One region of the Thalassotalea sp. PLHSN55 genome, then DNA from elsewhere that is predicted to be linked to it. Evidence: predicted binding sites of a transcription regulator. Region 1 holds the regulator's gene; the other holds the start of a gene.
What was found. The regulator LexA, encoded in region 1, represses DNA repair genes until DNA is damaged. The targets are predictions, from matches to a motif close to TACTGTATNNNNATACAGTA.

Region 1 (9,134 bases):
CAAGTTGCAGACGGTCCTACAACTACTGGTTGGAAAGACAGCTTAACTTTACGTTATGAATCAGAGTCTTTAATTACTGATAACGATTTTAACGGTCTTGATGTTGGCGATACTATCGTTTCAAAAGGTGGCTTAGAAGTAGGTACTTTCTTATCAAACCGTGCAACTGCATTAGTTGATTCACAATTAGGTCCATTTGGCCCAAGTGACAACGGTTACGGTGTTGACTGGTTAATCAGCTTCACGTTTGATGATTTAATGGGTACATTCAACGGTACTGATTTTAACTACACTTCAGGTACTATTGACTGGTTACTATTTACTTCAGCAGATGGTTTTGCTACTGGTACTAACTTATTTTCTACTGAAATTAAGAGCCACGTAAGTACTCCAGGTAACCAAGTTTTCTCTGGTGACGTAACTAACGTAAACCCAGCAGCTGATATCTTTAACATTGCAGTTGGTGGTGGTTCACAAACATTCAGTGAATATGCAGCAAGCCATACTGCGCCAGTACGTTTCCGTATTGACCAAAACACTGACCCTATCAACCCACAGTTTGTTGAAACTACAGCTGAAGGTCACATTTTAAGTATTGGTGGAACGCATGATGCTTCTTTAGAATTCTCTGTTCCAGAGCCTGCTACTTTAGCAATGTTAGGTTTAGGTTTACTAGGTTTTGGCGCAGCACGTCGCAAAGCTAAGTAATACTTAACTCTCATTTAAAGAACCGCCGATTGGCGGTTTTTTTATGCCTTAAAAAGCTGCAAGTTAGAAGCTAAAAGCTAAAAGCTAAAAGTTGGAAGAGATGAGCTACAAGAGATAAATGGTAAGTTGAAAGCTACAAGTGGGAAGCCGAAGCTGCAAGTGGGAAGCCGAAGCTGCAAGTGGGAAGCCGAAGCTGCAAGTGGGAAGCCGAAGCTGCAAGTGGGAAGTTAAAAGCTGCAAGTGGGAAGTTAAAAGCTACAAGTGGAAGCGAAAGCTACAAGTAGGAAGCTAAAAGTAGAAAGTTAAAAGCTGCAAGGCTTTAATCTTGGATGTAAAAAAGCTCTGCATTGACAGAGCTTTGAAGTTTTAATAGATGTTGATTGAAATGGCTTAAGTATTGTCTTTAATGATTTGTTTGAATCGCCAAAACATATACAGTTGAACAGGGTTTTTATTACCCCAAGGGCGCCAAGTCTTAATTAACTTGTTTCGATAAGCATCAAAATGCAGCCCATGTGGTGCATAAATCACATCACCACGCTTTAAAATAAGCTTAAGTACATTGGTACATAAGGTACCTGCGGCTAACGAAATGCCCATACAGGTTGAAGGTACTTTCTTTTTAAAGAAGTTTATTGAGGTGCTATCAACAATATAGTGACGTTGCTGAATGGAAGGTGAGACACCAACAACAAAACGAATAATATTGTCATTAAAAATGTTCGCTTTTTCTTCTTCTGATGCGTTTGCTGGCGTATCTACAATGGCAAAATATTCGTCAAATGTCATCTTGCCGGGCATGAATACTAGAAATGCAGTTCCCATTCCCATTGGCGCGGCAGTAATTGTTGGAATGCCTTTTTCGTAACAACGTCGAAAAACTTTACGGCGCATTTCTAACGCAAAAATGTCTAAACTATCAACATAAATATCAACGTCTGTTAAAAACTCTTCTAAGTTTTCATCGGTAATGCCTTGATCAAAGTTCTTAATATCAGCTTCCGGGTTGATACCTCGAATGGTTTCTTCCATGACTTCCGCTTTAGGGCGACCAAGTGTATTCATATTAGCACCCGCTTGGCGGTTGAAGTTTGCTACATCATAATCATCAAGATCGGAAATATTAAATTTCCCGATACCAAGGCGTGATAGAACAATCGCATGATCGCCGCCTACGCCTCCAAGCCCACCAATTGCAACACGGGTATTACGCAGTATTTGTTGCTCGTCTCTCGTTACCCAACCGATATTACGAGAGAAAGCTTCTTCGTAGTTAAACATAGCAATCCTTTAGAAAAATAGCTTAAGAGTAAACTATTTTATCGTTGTTATTTAAAAAATAGATATTGCCAAAACATGCGACTAAGGTGTAATTAACTTAATATCTGGCAAGTTGAATTCTGCATTATTTGAAAATTTTCTTAATGAAATTTGAGAAGCGAGGTCATCATATAAAATCGCATAAAGCTTCTTTATTTCATCATTTAGTTCAGTGTCGAATTTCTCTCGAGCGAGAAAAAACATCGCGCGCTGGCCGTGATAATTCATTTCGTCACCAATTTGCTCAAAGGGCAAGCCAAAACGAATTAGACGTCGATTTAATCTCGGCTCCATCATTACAACAAGACCGACATGATTAAAAATTGTAGCCATAGCTAAGCCACTTAAATATAGACCCATCGCAATATTAGGGAAGTTACGTCTTTCCTCGGGACTATACATGTTGTCCATATTAACGTCGTTTAATACGAAAGGAACTTGCTTTTCCTTTTCACGACGCCTAAACGAAGCAAGTACGGCTAATCGTGAAATTTCACCGAAGCCACCACGTGGTAAAGTTGTTGTGTCTAATACTTCTGTTTTTGCACTACTTAAACAATGCTCTTCAAAAGGCAACTTTTTTTCGGGATCTTCAGCTGGTGGGATAACTAATCTAATACACCCTGCAAATACCCCAGTTCTTCGGTGTTCTAATAAACAGTGATAGGCATATTTATCACATTCATCAGATTCCATATGCAATGGGTTTGGTTCTTCCCAGCCAAGCTCTTCACTATATACACCATAACGAATTTTATATGCTTCTTGCTGGAGTTCCTTGGTGCTTGCAAATTTTATTTTGAAATACTGATTGAAGTTTTCAGCAATAGAATAAGAACTCATGTTTCCCTCAATATCAATTGGTAAAAATAACAGCCAATATGTACGAATATGTAACTTTAGGTCATCTCTTACTAATAATATACTAGTAACTCAATATTTTCCTTTATATTTAAATACTTTTTTGATGTTACTAATGAGAAAAAATACGAAAGCTCTCTATAGCTTACTGTTTGAAACTAAAGAGGTTAGTTAGTTTGGTGTCGTTACAAAATAAAAGTCATGTCTTTCATTTATAAAAGGTGTATTAGTTAAAAACAGCGCCAATAGTTGTGTAAAATTTCGTTTTACACAATGTTAAGCTTGCCTTTATTAAAAGGCTGTATACAATAACAGGTATACTGTTCATATTTACAGGCAAATATAATGACTGAGCTTAAACCATTAACCCCCCGTCAACAGCAGATTTTTGATCTAATAAAAGAAAAAATATCAGCTACAGGTATGCCGCCAACTCGTGCAGAAATAGCTGATTTTTTTGGTTTTAAGTCAGCTAATGCTGCGGAAGAACACTTAAAAGCGTTAGCCAAAAAAGGTTATATTGAAATGTTGCCTGGCACGTCACGTGGGATTCGCCTAGCTGAAGAATTCATTGAAGAAGAGGGGTTGCCACTTATCGGCAGAGTCGCTGCTGGTGAACCAATATTGGCGCAAGAGCATGTTGAAGAAAATTATAAAATTGATGGTAACTTATTTCGTCCTTCAGCAGACTATTTACTTCGGGTAAATGGTGAAAGTATGAAGGATATCGGTATTTTGGATGGTGACCTGTTAGCGGTTCATCAAACCAGTGATGTGCAAAACGGGCAAGTTATTGTGGCAAGAGTTGAAGATGACGTTACCGTGAAGCGATTCAAGCGTGAAGGTAATGTTGTTTATTTACACGCCGAAAATGAAGATTTCTCTCCAATTGTTGTTGATCTAGCGAGCCAAAGTTTCAATGTTGAAGGGATCGCCGTTGGGGTTATTCGCTCTGCCGATTGGATGTAAACATATCTAAATTTTATTATTTCAGCTTTAACTAAGATATTTTTCCTCAACTTAAATGATAAGCCTAGAAAAACAGAGTCTTAAATACGACATAATTTATGTCGTATTTTTTGTTTTTGTCTCCGCCAATACTCTCGTTATTTTCAATAAATTGTTGTTTATTTAATCAGCTCAACACTAGAGCCCTCTTCGCCTGAAGCAAATTTTTTGTGATTTTTATCACGAATATATATGTCCGTTTTTATTCGTTCCTAGAGTAGATACTCTATTGATATCACAGGTTTTTTTGTTGATCTATGTCATAAAAAAACTAGACCTTGAATAAAATTTAAGTAATTCTAGTACAGCAAATAGACAAAATGATAATAAGAAAATAGAAGAAAGCGTGGTGTAAATGCGTGGTTTCTACCTTACGTTGGAAATAATAATAAGAAAACCAAACAGAACCAATATAAGTAATTAAGTTGTTTGCTTCAAAACGTTCTGTTTTGCTTTTACAAGCAGAAGGAGATGTTGAGTGAAGAGATGTAACCAGGTTTGGTTGCTACTAGGAATGTTATTTTCTAGTTCAGCTTGGGCCGACATGCAGTTAAATTTAACAAAGGGCGCAACAGATATTAGCAGGGAGGTTTATGACCTGCATATGATGGTGATGTACATTTGTACTGCTATTGGTCTTGTTGTATTTGGCGCAATGTTTTGGTCGATGATTTTTCATCGAAAATCTAAAGGGGTAAAACCAGCCACTTTTCATGAAAGTACTAAGGTCGAGATCCTCTGGACCGCAATTCCGATTGTCATCTTAATTGCCATGGCAGTGCCTGCCACGAGTACATTAATTGAGATGGAAAATAATGACGATTCAGATGTTACTATTCAAATTACTGGCTCGCAGTGGAAATGGCACTATAAGTACTTTGACCAAGATATAGAATTCTATTCAGTGCTTTCAACCCCTAGAGAGCAATACGAAAATCAAGTAAGTGATAACGCTGAAAAGGGCGAGCACTACTTACTTGAAGTTGATAAACCTCTTGTTATTCCTGTTAATAAAAAAGTTCGATTCTTAATTACCTCAGACGATGTTATTCACTCTTGGTGGGTGCCAGCTTTTGCGGTTAAGCAAGATGCTAATCCAGGCTTTATTAATGAGGCTTGGACCAAAGTTGATGAACCCGGTATTTATCGCGGCCAATGTGCAGAGCTTTGTGGTAAAGATCATGGCTTTATGCCGGTAGTTGTCGACGTGCGATCTGAAGCCGATTATGAAAAATGGCTAGTTGAGCAACGCGACATAGCTGCACAGGCTTTAGCAGCTGAGCAGCAATCGTTAAATGCATCCTTGTCTATGGATGAATTAATGAGCTTAGGTGAAACCACTTATATGGCACATTGTGCTGCATGTCATCAGCCCACTGGTTTAGGTGTTCCTCCAGCATTTCCTGCACTAAAAGGCAGCGCAATTGCCACCGGCGATATCCAAGCTCATATTGATATTGTCGTCAACGGCCGTGCTGGCACTGGAATGCAAGGCTATGGTAAACAACTTAGCTTAAAAGAACTTGCTGCCGTTGTTACTTACGAGCGAAATGCTTGGGGCAACGATACCGGAGATATGGTGCAAGCTGCTGATGTTAAGGGACTTCCTGCTGATGATTCTTCAACTCCTGCGGGCAAAGTTGAACAAATAAAATCAGCGGCAATGGATGTTGTTGATGATGTCGCCACACAAGTAGCGGAAAGCGCACCGGCGGTTGAAGATCTAACAAAAACTTACACCCTTGATGAAATGATGGCTATGGGCGAGCAAGTTTACACCGCCAGCTGTAGCGCTTGTCACCAAGCAAGTGGCGCGGGCATTCCTCCTGCATTTCCATCACTTATCGGTAGTGCAATCGTTACCGGTGATATTAATGCCCACCTTGATATGGTGATTAATGGCAGTGCGAAAAATCCTGCTATGGCTGCATTTGGTGGTCAATTAACTAAAACTCAAATTGCAGCAGTTGTGACTTACGAGCGTAATGCTTGGGGTAATAACACCGGTGATTTAATACAAGCTGCCGACGTTGATGCGGCAAGTGCGAAATAGGGAGTAACTATAATGACAACAGACGTTCTTAACGATACGACTAATGATCATGATTCGCATGACGAGCATCACGATGATCATAAAATGACCGGTTTAAAACGCTGGCTATATACCACCAACCATAAAGACATTGGTACTTTGTATCTGTGGTTTTCTTTCATCATGTTATTAACGGGTGGCGCCTTAGCTATGGTGATCCGCGCTGAATTATTTCAGCCGGGTTTGCAAATAGTTGAACCAGACTTTTTTAACCAGTTAACCACAGTCCACGGCTTGATTATGGTATTTGGCGCGATAATGCCGGCATTTACTGGCTTAGCAAACTGGATGTTACCTATGATGATAGGGGCGCCAGATATGGCGTTACCTCGATTAAATAACTGGAGCTTTTGGATATTACCATTCGCTTTTTCTATTTTAATCGGCTCTTTCTTTATGGAGTCAGGCGCGCCTAATTTTGGCTGGACTTTCTACGCGCCGCTATCAACCACTTATTCAAATGGTAGTACGGCATTTTTTGTATTTGCTGTGCATATTATGGGTATTTCATCGATTATGGGCGCGATTAATATCGTGGTTACCATCATGAATATGCGTGCACCAGGCATGACCTACATGAAAATGCCATTGTTTGTTTGGACATTTTTCATTACTGCCTACTTGTTAATAGCGGTGATGCCCGTCTTGGCAGGGGTAGTCACTATGTTATTAACCGATACCTATTTTGGTACCAGCTTTTTTAACGCTGCTGGCGGTGGTGATCCTGTCTTGTTCCAACATATTTTTTGGTTCTTTGGCCACCCTGAAGTTTACATCATGATTTTGCCTGCCTTTGGTATCGTCTCAACTACGATTCCGGCATTTTCACGTAAAAAACTGTTTGGCTATAGCTCAATGGTTTACGCAACTTCGTCTATTGCCTTGTTGTCGTTTATTGTTTGGGCGCATCACATGTTTACCACCGGCATGCCGTTATTTGGTGAGTTATTCTTTATGTACTGCACCATGTTGATAGCGGTACCAACAGGTGTAAAAGTCTTTAACTGGGTTGCCACTATGTGGCGTGGCGCGATGACCTTTGAAACGCCGATGTTATTTTCAATTGCTTTTGTGATTTTATTTACCATTGGCGGTTTCTCTGGCTTGATGCTCGCGATGACGCCGGTAGATTTTCAATATCATGATACTTACTTTGTGGTTGCTCACTTTCATTACGTACTTGTTACTGGCTCATTGTTTTCTATCTATGCAGCGAGTTATTACTGGTTACCTAAATGGACAGGGCATATGTACAGCGAAACCTTAAGTCGCTGGCATTTTTGGTGTTCATTAATTTCGGTGAACTTACTGTTTTTCCCAATGCACTTCTTAGGACTAGCAGGTATGCCACGTCGTATTCCTGATTATGCGTTGCAATTTGCCGACTTTAATAAGTGGGTCAGTATTGGTGGTTTTGCCTTTGGTTTATCTCAGCTTATTTTCTTGGCTGTGGTGATCAAATGTATTCGTGGTGGTGAAAAAGCACCAGCAAAACCTTGGGATGGTGCTGAAGGGCTAGAGTGGACGGTTGCGAGTCCTGCGCCTTATCACACCTTTAGTACACCACCAAAAATTGATTAGGTAGAGCATCTTTATGAATAAAGACACCGAACAACCAGCCATGAACAATGCGCAGGCAGAAAATAAAAAAGTGATCAAAAAATTGGTCGTTATTGTGTTTGCTATGTTTGGTTTTGGCTTTGCGTTAGTGCCTTTATACGATGTTTTTTGTGATATCACCGGATTGAACGGGAAAACCAATACCACAGCGGCGCAAATATCTGCTGATGGTATTGATACTTCTCGTACCGTCACTGTGCAGTTTATTACTCGAACGGCTAAAGGTATTCCTTGGCAGTTTGAGCCAATAATAAATGAAATGAAAGTTCATCCGGGTGAAACAAAGTTTGTTAAGTTTTACGCTAAAAATAAAGCCACTTATGACATTGTCGGGCAAGCCGTGCCGTCGGTGTCTCCGGGAATTGCTGCTAATTACTTTCAAAAAATTGAATGTTTTTGTTTTACTCAGCAACCATTAAAAGCCAGTGAAGACGTAGAAATGGGCTTGCAGTTTTATGTAGATATTGAGCTGCCGCCCGAGGTAAGTACTCTGACTTTGTCGTATACCTTGTACGATATTACCGAACAAGTGGCTAGTTAGCGCCTAGAGAAAAGGGAACAACAATGACAACAAAAAAGTATGAAACGTATTATGTACCCGCACAAAGCCATTGGCCAATTGTTGGCGCAATAGCCTTATTTTTAATTGCTATTGGTGCGGGCAGCTATGTCTCTAATTTAAATAGCGAAGAAGGTGGTGGTGGTTATATTTTATTAGCTGGCATCGCGTTAGTGATTTACATGATGTATGGCTGGTTTAGCAATGTGATAAACGAGTCGATGTCGGGAAAATATTCACACCAATTAGATAACTCGTTTCGACAAGGTATGAGTTGGTTTATCTTTTCAGAAGTGATGTTTTTCGCGGCATTTTTTGGCGCATTATTTTACGCAAGAACATTTGCAGTACCTTGGTTAGACGGTGCCGGTAATAATGCTATGACAGGCGAAGTGCTTTGGCCTGAATTTACTGCGCAGTGGCCGCTGCTAAAAACACCTGACGGCACCACTACAACCGCTATGGGGTGGTACGGTTTACCCCTGATAAACACTATTTTGTTATTAACCTCTTCAATTACCGCTCACTTTGCACATATCGCTTTAGAGAAAAATAAACGGCCTCAGCTTAAACTTTGGCTGGGTATTACCGTGTTATTAGGTTTAGTGTTTTTGTACTTTCAAGTGCAAGAGTATGCACACGGATATTCTGAAGAAATGCAGCTGTATTTAACCAGTGGGATTTATGGCAATACCTTTTATTTGCTGACCGGTTTTCATGGCATGCACGTAACGCTTGGTACCATCATGTTAATTGTGATGTTTTTCCGCGTATTAAAAGGGCACTTTACTCCAGATAATCATTTTGCCTTCCAAGCTGCGAGTTGGTATTGGCATTTTGTTGATGTGGTGTGGGTTATATTGTTTGTCTTCGTCTACATATTGTAGGTGACTGGCTAATTCATTTAATTTCTGCGGCGAAGGTACTCATTGACTATCGTCAACTCCGTGCCTTCTTCTTGAACTA
Region 2 (9,134 bases), on a different contig from region 1:
CCACACGAAAAAATAGGTACAAATATTTATCGTATTTTCCTAATGATGCGCTGTAATGTAACGACAGCTGTTCTTGTGTTAATAACGAGCTAGGCTCACCTTGCAAAGTGGTTACCGGTATTTGGTTGTCGACACCATAAAAGTGACTACGCTTTTCAAATTCTGGCCAATCTTGAGGTAAACCATCAAGCTGAATTGCCTGATGGTGTTGATAGCCATATAAATCTTTGCCTTGTTCAACACTGGGTAAAAAACTGGCTTGGTTATTAAACAGGTTAGGGCGTTCGTGCAGCGCCGTCGCTAACGCTCTAGCGGTTCCTACTAAGGTTTGTTCTTGACCAAACCTTAAGTATTTCTCCATTTCCCAGACATACTGATAACCAAACCAAGGCACAGTAAATAAAACACTGGAAAGTAGCAGTAACTTAACCCGTAAATTAAAACGCAATTTAAAACCTAATTTCATTGAATAACTAACCTAGTACCGCTTAATTAGCATGGGCTTGAGAAGCCGAAACATTCCAGCGATAACCCATGCCGTATACGGTTTCGATACAGTCAAAACTGTTATCAATTTTAAGAAATTTTTTACGAATACGTTTGATATGAGAGGTGATCGTACTGTCGTCGACATATATTTTTGAGTCTTGCATTAATTGCTGACGATTTTTTACATGACCGGTGTGCTTGGCTAACGCATGCACCATCCAAAATTCAGTGATGGTTAAATCAACGTGCTGCGCGTGCCAGCTAACAAACATACGTTGATTATCAATTTCAAGTGGTCCTGCGGTTAAGAGTTGATCCTGTTGTTGGGGTTCTTTTAGCGCGTCTTGGCGACGAAATAGTGCAGCAATTCGCGCAGACAAATGCGCCAAACTAATATCTTTTGTTAAGTAGTCGTCAGCGCCAATTCTTAAGCCTGACACCGTATCAACATCGTTATCTCTGGCGGTTAAAAAGATGATCGGAATAGTTTTAGAGATATCACGCAACCACTGACATAAGGTAAAGCCGCCATCAAATTCTTGTTCTAAACCAATATCTAAAATAACTAAGTTGGGCAGATGTAAACTAAACGCTTGCGTGGCACTTTCTCGGTTGGCAAAGGTTTGCACCTGATAACCTTGACTGCGTAATACATCAGCATAATTTTCACGAATGGCTGCTTCATCTTCTACTATAGCGATACGTTTGCTCATCAATTCTCATTTCTTTCTACTAAATCTAGCTAGACTATATCGAATTTTTTCATCGGATGCGCTGTTTTATATCAATTGCCATATTGTTGCCACAATTGCTCGTTGCTTTGCCTTTTTTCCTCCCTTTTGGTGGCGCAATTTTGCGTTTTAATTACCTCAATCACGAAATACTCGTGAATTTAAACAAACACTTATCTTAGAGGAAAACACTATGACTATTGGCAAAAAATCAACTAGCACCACAAAAACTACCTTAATAAGCTCAGCGTTAAGTTTATCTGTCATTATCGCAAGCGTAACAAGCTCAAATGCATTTGCCCAATCGACAACTTATGCAAAATCGAATGAAATCTCAGAAGTGGTTAGCGCTGAACAGCTCGAAGAAAGTGCGCAAACCCGTGAAGAAGTAGGCACTGGTGTCGGTGTTGTGGTTGGCGCAATTGTTGCTGGACCAGTTGGCGCAATCTTAACTGGGCTTACAGGTCACTTCATCGCTAAACATATTAATGCCAACGAAGAGGTTGAGCATTTAAGCGACTCACTTGCAATGCAAAAACAAATGAGTGAGCAGCAACAACGAAGTTATCAACGTAATATGGAGCGTAAGCTTCAGCAAGTCGAACAAGAGTATCAAAGCGAATTAATCTCGTTAGAGCAAAATTATCGCCAAGCTAACCAAATTAAAGCAGAGCAGCTATTAATGAGTTTACAGTTCTCTACCGGTTCTAGTGAAATTGCGCCGCATTATCAAGAGCAAGTCGCAATGTTAGCGCAACTACTCAACAGTGACTTGAGCCTGTCAGTCGACTTGTCTGGATATACGGATTTGCAAGGTGATGAAGGTAGAAATCAACAATTATCTAAAGCACGCGTTGAAAGTGTAAAAGCATTATTAATGGCGCAAGGTGTCGGCGAAAACCGCATTCAAAGTTTTGCTTTTGGTGAAGAAAACCCGCTAGTAGCAAATCATCAAGACGAAGTTAGTTTTTATGACCGCCGCGTGGTGTTACAAGTTAAATCTCGTAACGGTCAAACAGCAAAGAATTAGTTCCCAATAGGTCATGCGAATAACAACTATATCAAGGAGGTGATTCTTTAATTAACTAAACCTAATTAACGTTCAAAGCCAAGAGTATTTGCTCTTGGCTTTTTTACTGTTTTTAAATAGTATATTTCAAATAAAAACAACAGATAAAATTACTTGTCCAGTTTTCGGTTGCTGGATAAAAGCGGTTCACGCTAAGCTTAGTGACGTTAATTCTTCTATCGAGTTTTTAAATGGCTATTACCGAGCAACATCTCATTAAAGATTATTATCAGGCACTGGTTGCCCGCGATACACAGTATGTTGGTGTCTTTTATGTTGGCGTAAAAACCACCAATATTTTTTGCATTGCCAGTTGCCGAGCGAGAAAACCTAAATTTGAAAACGTCGAGTTCTATACCAGTGTAAAAGAAGTGATGTCGGCAGGCTTTCGTCCCTGTAAAATATGTAAACCAACAGAAAACTCGTGCGAAGCGCCAAATCAAGTTCAGCTGGCGTTAGCTTTAGTTAAAGAAAATCCCACTGAAAAAATTACCGATTTTCAGTTAAAACAAAAGGGCGTAAGTCCTGAGCTTATTAGGCGATGGTTTAATAAAAATTATGGTATGACCTTTCAAGCGTATCAACGCATGTTTCGCATCAATAATGCTTATCAATCGTTAAAAAAAGGTAAAAGTAACACTGAAGTCGCCTTTGACAACGGCTATGAGTCGCTAAGCGGCTTTGGTTATACATTTAAAAAAATCGTCGGCAAAGCACCCAGTGCAAGTACCAATACTGGGGTGATATTGATCAGTCGAGTAACAACGCCACTTGGCCCTATGTTTATTTGCGCCACAGAAAATGGCATTTGTTTATTAGAATTTGTTGAACGAAAAATGCTAGAAACTGAATTCAAGCAATTACAACAGCGGCTCAATAGCATCATAGTACATGGTGAAAATAAGCACATAGTGCAAGCGCGCCAAGAGTTGGATGAATATTTTCAAGGACAGCGACAATGTTTTTCTGTGGCGATTGAATCGCCCGGCACCGATTTTCAGCAGCAGGCATGGCAAGCGTTAATGCAAATACCTTATGGTCAAACGGTCAGCTACCAAGCGCAAGCAAAAATTTTAAATAAAGAAAACGCGGTAAGAGCCATTGCTAATGCCAATGGTTGTAACCGTATTGCGATAATTGTTCCTTGTCATCGTGTTATTGGCAAAAATGGCCACTTAACTGGTTATGCTGGTGGCTTAGCGAGGAAACAGTGGCTACTTGATCATGAAGCTAAATATCAATAATTGGCAGAATAAATAGTATAGCGGCACAGCATAATATGAGCTGTGCTTAGTGTTTACTTTCTTAGCTTTTACTATCTTTGTTTTCAATGACGCTGTTAGCATTAATGACTACCGTTGCTGATATTTTGTCATGAATGGCTTGTCGATTAGCATCCCAAAAGATTTGAATAAAGCCAATAAGCCCGGTCGCTATTCCTGCACCGTATCCGCCATAGCGACCAAAACTGTCCCACATTGACAATGGCGTGCCATCAAGTTGCAGTACTTTGATGTAAAAAAGTTTTTTACCTGGTGTTTGACCATGCCATAGCGCGGTAAAAATGGTAAAGTAAAATGCCGCCCAACCAAAACCTAAACCTAAGTCGCTAATAATGCCTTTTACCAATTGAATAATTGAATAAACGGGTTTTTCGTCACCCGCACTAGTGTTTGTTTTACTGCTTATTTCACTGTCTATGTCATTAGCCAAGGTAGTTACAGCTGCCGATGAAGGATTGCTCGATATTGATTTATCTAAATCAGCGGGCGCTTGATATTCGAGTAGCAATTTATTGAGTAAAGTCGTTTTATCAGTAGCTGCTAAATCTGTATTTTCAACCACTTCTTCTATACCTGATTTAGCTACTTGCTCATCAAGTGCTAATGCTTGAAGGTCGTTAATATAAGGTGAAAGTATTTGGTGATAACAATCGAGTTCGGTACATTGTGCCTTTTCCATGGCTTGTGAAATACTCAGGGCAAGTGCTGACATTTCAATTGCTTTGGCAAAACCGATCTCTTTGCCATCTATACCAGAGGTTTGTTTGTTAGTTATTTCGTCGCTTAATATATTCTCTGCTTCATCTACCGCAAGTGGTAACAGGCTTAGTAAAATCATAAAAACGATAAAGGCACCGATAAACCGCATAATAGCACGCCTTTTAGCGCCGACAACTTTCCCTTGTTGCTGTGCACGTTTTTTACTGCCTAATTGATAAAACGTATAAGCGATCACAATGGCGAGCAGTTCACCAGGGGCGCCACTTAATATCGCAATGAAAAACAAATCAACTAGCAACGCCGCTAATCGGCGCCAAGGCGCGGCTAAAGCTAGACCAAATAAAGATTGATCGACTTTAAACGCAAATGGGGTAAGTACTTGACGGGTCTCTTCGGTTGATAAGTCTGTCGTTATCGGTGTTTGAGATGGCGCTTGAGGCATATCAAAATTGTCCCTTAAAAAGAATAATCAGCATGAGCACTCAAGCATTGTGACATAACTATTGGTACTTATTTAACAATTTATTGAAATCACCTTTTTTGATCTCTTGCGCATATAACGCCTGTGGTTTACTGCCTTTGGTGGAATAAACGATCACTTTGGTTTTAGTCACTTGAATGCCGTGTTCGCCTGAGCGAAAGTAAACACCGCCTTGAAAACGACCTGATGCGGTAAACCAACCACTTTTGTGCTCAGTTAACCATTTGTTAAGCATTACATAGTCTTCGTCTTGCTCGGTAATGATAATGCGCTCTTTACTGCTTTGGCTAGGGTACATTGTCACTTCTGACGCAAGTTCAATATCGACTGTTTTACTACAGCCAGACACAAAAATAACGACTAATAAGGTGAAAACTATCGATTTTATTTTATTACTCATAAGATCTCTCAACGGACTTAAATTTTAATAAATACTCCGTTAACAAAAATAATCGAGTCGGTCACAAAAGCCAAGGCAATTTTGTTGTTGAATATTGATTTGATTCAACAATTGTGACTTTACTCAATAATTCGCTGATAAGGCGGTAGCGAATTGAGTAGATCTTTTCCGTACCGTTTAGTCACCACGCGTCTATCGAGCAAGGTAATTGTTCCGGTGTCAGCTTCATTTCTCAACAACCTGCCGGTTGCTTGAATAAGCTTTTTAGAGGTTTCTGGTACCGATAAACTCATAAAGGGGTTACCGCCTTTGGCGCTGATGTGCTCAGCATGTGCTTCTTCAACAGGTGAAGTCGGCACGGAAAAGGGCAGTTTGGTGATTATAAGGTTGGTTAAATACTTGCCCGGTAAGTCGAGCCCTTCAGAAAAACTTTGCGTACCAAACAAAATACTCTCTTTGTCTTCATCGGCTAATTTTTTATGTTTTTCGATAAGATGCTGGCGTGAATGTTCACCTTGAACTTGCAGTGTAAGTTTATCTTTTTCACGTAGGTGCTGAGCCACTTTTTCCATTTGCCAATAGGAAGAAAACAACACCAGGGTGGTTTTACCTTGTTTAAACAGTTTCGGCAGCTTCTTTATTAATTCATCAGTAAATTTATCAGCGCTGGGTTCATAGACCATTTGCGGTACGACTAACTTAGCATTGGTTTGATAATCAAAAGGCGAAGCGACATTTTGATACTGACTGCCATCGTTGATTGATAAACCAGCTTGTTTTCTAAAATGGTCAAACGAGTTCAGCGCCATAATCGTTGCTGAGCACAAAACTGCACCTTCACACTTTGACCACAGCATATCTTCAAGCATAAAACCAACATCAATAGGCGAGGCCGACATTAAATAATCTTGACGCTTACCGTCAATTTGTTCTATCCACCTTGCCATAGGCGCGCCTTTGTCACTGTCTGTTTTAGCGTACATAGCGCAAAGGGCGGTAAAATTTTCTAATCGCTGGCTCATAAAGCCTGCTTCGGCTAATAAAGGCTCTGCTAAGTACAGTTGCACATCACCTTCTTTTACATGCTCCATTAAAATGTTGTAGAGCTTATTAATTTGCGCAAGCGATTTTTTACTGGCGCTAGCTAAGTCTTCACTCCAGTTTTTTAACTCTTGTGGAATAATGCCATTTTCAAAACGGTGTAATTTTTCAGCCTCTTTATTGCCAAGCTTTTTGCTAAATTGTGAACTCGGTTTTTCAGGGAATAATTGCTGACGATTACTTTCGATATAAGTGACCACTTTTCGACAATCAACCAGTAAATCTTGTACGTCATCCGCCAGTCTTACTGAAGGTGAAATGGCTGATTGTGACTTTACCAGTTTTGCAATTTTATCACCGGTTTCTTGTAGCTTACTCAGCCAATCAATTGCCCCTTTTAAGGTAATGCTTGCGCTTGAATGGTCACGCGTTACCTTTGGCAAGTGATGGGCTTCATCAATGACATAGTAGCAATCTTCTGGGCTAGGGAGGATTTTACCGCCGCCAAGTTCTAGATCGGCTAATAACAAACTGTGATTGACAACTAAGACGTCGGCTTCGTCCATAGTGTCTCGTGCTTTGTGAAAAGGGCAATGGCTGTGCTCTGAAATATGCTTTAAACAGCTGTGTTTGTCACTTTGAATTTGTTGCCAAACCATAGGTGAAATGCCTTGGGTCCAAGAGTCTAAATCACCTTGCCATGAACCTTCTTTTAGTGCGGAATACATAGCGCGTAAACTGGCTAAATCATCTTTTTTAGGCTTTTCTGCAAAGGTAAAACCTGCCTGCGGGCTGTCATCTTCAGCAACCGCTTGTGTGAGTTTTTGTTTGCAGACATAACGTTGTCGCCCTTTTACTAGGGTGTAATTAAAGTTAAGGCCAGTATGCTCTTTTAAAAAGGGTAAATCTTTATCCACTAATTGTTCTTGCAGAGCGACAGTTGCTGAAGAAATAATGACCTTTTTATCACGCGAAATAGCTAGCGGAATTGAGCCTAAACTGTAAGCGAGTGACTTACCTGTACCTGTGCCGGCTTCAATGGTAATGATTTTTCTTAGTTTGTCGTAATCGCCCGCTAAGGTTTTAGCGATTTCTGCAATTAGAAATGTTTGTTGCTTACGTGGATTAAAGTTCGGCAAACTTTTACCAATGGCTTTATAGGAGTCACGGATCGCTTGTTTAATTTTTTCACTTAACATTTATATTTCACTTTGCGCCAAGCAGGCGTTTTAATCATTCGGCGGATATATTACACTGCTGTATATATTAACAGGTTCTGCAAACAATAATCGACCACAAATGACAAATACTGACAACCTCTTGCTTAACACCGGCTATTTGCTGACTAAACAAGCACAAGATAAGCGACACGGTATCGTGATCACTTTATGGTTACACAGTAAACGCGGACCAATCAAACTGGTGGTTGAAAATGAATTGGCGCTATTTTTTATAGAAAATCATCAAGTTGAACAAGCAAAGCAGTTATTGGCAGAGCATAATATTAATCTCGCTAAATGTCAGCCTTTAACACTGAAAGCGTTTAATCAGCAGCCTGTGAGCGGTTTTTATTTTAAATTTATGCGCGAGCTTTATCAGGCGAGAGCCTTATTATCGCAGCACGGCGTAAAATGTTACGAAGATGACTTTAGGCCGGATGAACGTTATTTGATGGAACGCTTTATTACGGCAAACCTTGCATACACAGGTTATGAGCAACAACAAAACGGTTATATCGAAGTTAGCAACGCTAAGTGTAAACGCGAAAGTTGTGCTGTAGAGTTGTCGATGGTGTCAGTTGATATTGAGTGCTCTTTCGAAGGTGAACTTTATTCAATTGGTTTATATAGAGAACAAGTTCAATGTGTTTTTATCATTGGTGACAAACCCGATGAACCATTAGCAGTTGAGCAACCTTATATCGTTTGGGTAGAAGATGAACAGGCGTTATTACATGCCTTTATCGATTGGCTTGAACGCTACGATCCCGATATTCTTATTGGTTGGAATGTGATTAACTTTGATATGAACTTGCTGCAAAAGCGCTGCGATATTCATGGAATTAGCTTTAATATTGGCCGTGATGGTAAAGCGCCATATTGGCGTAAAAATAAGAATAGCGAGCAACAGTTTCTCGAAATATCAGGGCGTGTTGTGCTTGACGGTATCGATTTATTAAAAACCGCTACCTACAGTTTTCCTAGCTTTTCTTTAGATCATGTCTCTAATGCATTATTAGGTTTGAGCAAAAAAGTTGACGATGTTGATAATCGTATTAAAGAGATCACTCATAATTTTCATCACAACAAAACGGCGCTTGCTGCTTATAATCTTGAAGATTGTCGTTTAGTTTGGCTGATTTTTGAAAAAACACAGCTGCTAGATTTTGCCATTTTACGCTCGCAGCTCACCGGTTTAGCCATTGACCGAATCGGCGGCTCGGTTGCAGCCTTCACCAATTTATACTTACCCAAATTGCATCGCAAAGGTTATGTTGCGCCAAACATGGGTGATGGCCATTCTGGCTTAGTATCGCCTGGCGGTTTTGTTATGGACTCTATTCCGGGTTTATACAAAAACATTTTGGTGCTCGACTTTAAAAGCCTATACCCAAGTATTATCCGAACGTTTAATATTGATCCTATGGGATTAATTGAAGGCTTAAAATCACCCGAGCAAGCGATAGAAGGGTTTGATGGCGCCTATTTTTCAAGAGAAGAGCACTTTTTGCCAGATATTATTAACGACCTATGGCAAGAAAGGGATAAAGCTAAATTAGAAAAAAACGCCGCGTTATCGCAAGCGATAAAAATTATCATGAACTCTTTTTATGGCATTTTAGGCTCAACCGGTTGTCGATTTTTCGACCCACGACTTTCGGGCTCAATCACTAAGCGCAGCCATGAAATATTAAAAACCA

Region 2: the regulator LexA is predicted to act here: its motif matches at 7,470-7,489, upstream of ACRRSQ_RS18530 (DNA polymerase II).

The regions. Positions count from the first base shown of each region.
Region 1 covers NZ_JBPDIH010000003.1:77,699-86,832, reverse strand. The annotation lists gene ACRRSQ_RS06300 (PEP-CTERM sorting domain-containing protein) at 1-708, shown strand, start outside; gene ACRRSQ_RS06295 (ThiF family adenylyltransferase) at 1,099-1,989, opposite strand; gene ACRRSQ_RS06290 (PEP-CTERM/exosortase system-associated acyltransferase) at 2,071-2,871, opposite strand; gene lexA (transcriptional repressor LexA) at 3,235-3,858, shown strand; gene coxB (cytochrome c oxidase subunit II) at 4,412-5,950, shown strand; gene ctaD (cytochrome c oxidase subunit I) at 5,963-7,570, shown strand; gene ACRRSQ_RS06270 (cytochrome c oxidase assembly protein) at 7,611-8,150, shown strand; gene ACRRSQ_RS06265 (cytochrome c oxidase subunit 3) at 8,174-9,055, shown strand.
Region 2 covers NZ_JBPDIH010000012.1:38,422-47,555, reverse strand. The annotation lists gene pdsS (proteobacterial dedicated sortase system histidine kinase) at 1-466, opposite strand, end outside; gene pdsR (proteobacterial dedicated sortase system response regulator) at 489-1,202, opposite strand; gene pdsO (sortase-associated OmpA-like protein PdsO) at 1,414-2,250, shown strand; gene ACRRSQ_RS18550 (bifunctional transcriptional activator/DNA repair enzyme AdaA) at 2,481-3,533, shown strand; gene ACRRSQ_RS18545 (RDD family protein) at 3,595-4,734, opposite strand; gene ACRRSQ_RS18540 (hypothetical protein) at 4,793-5,173, opposite strand; gene dinG (ATP-dependent DNA helicase DinG) at 5,293-7,413, opposite strand; gene ACRRSQ_RS18530 (DNA polymerase II) at 7,514-9,134, shown strand, end outside.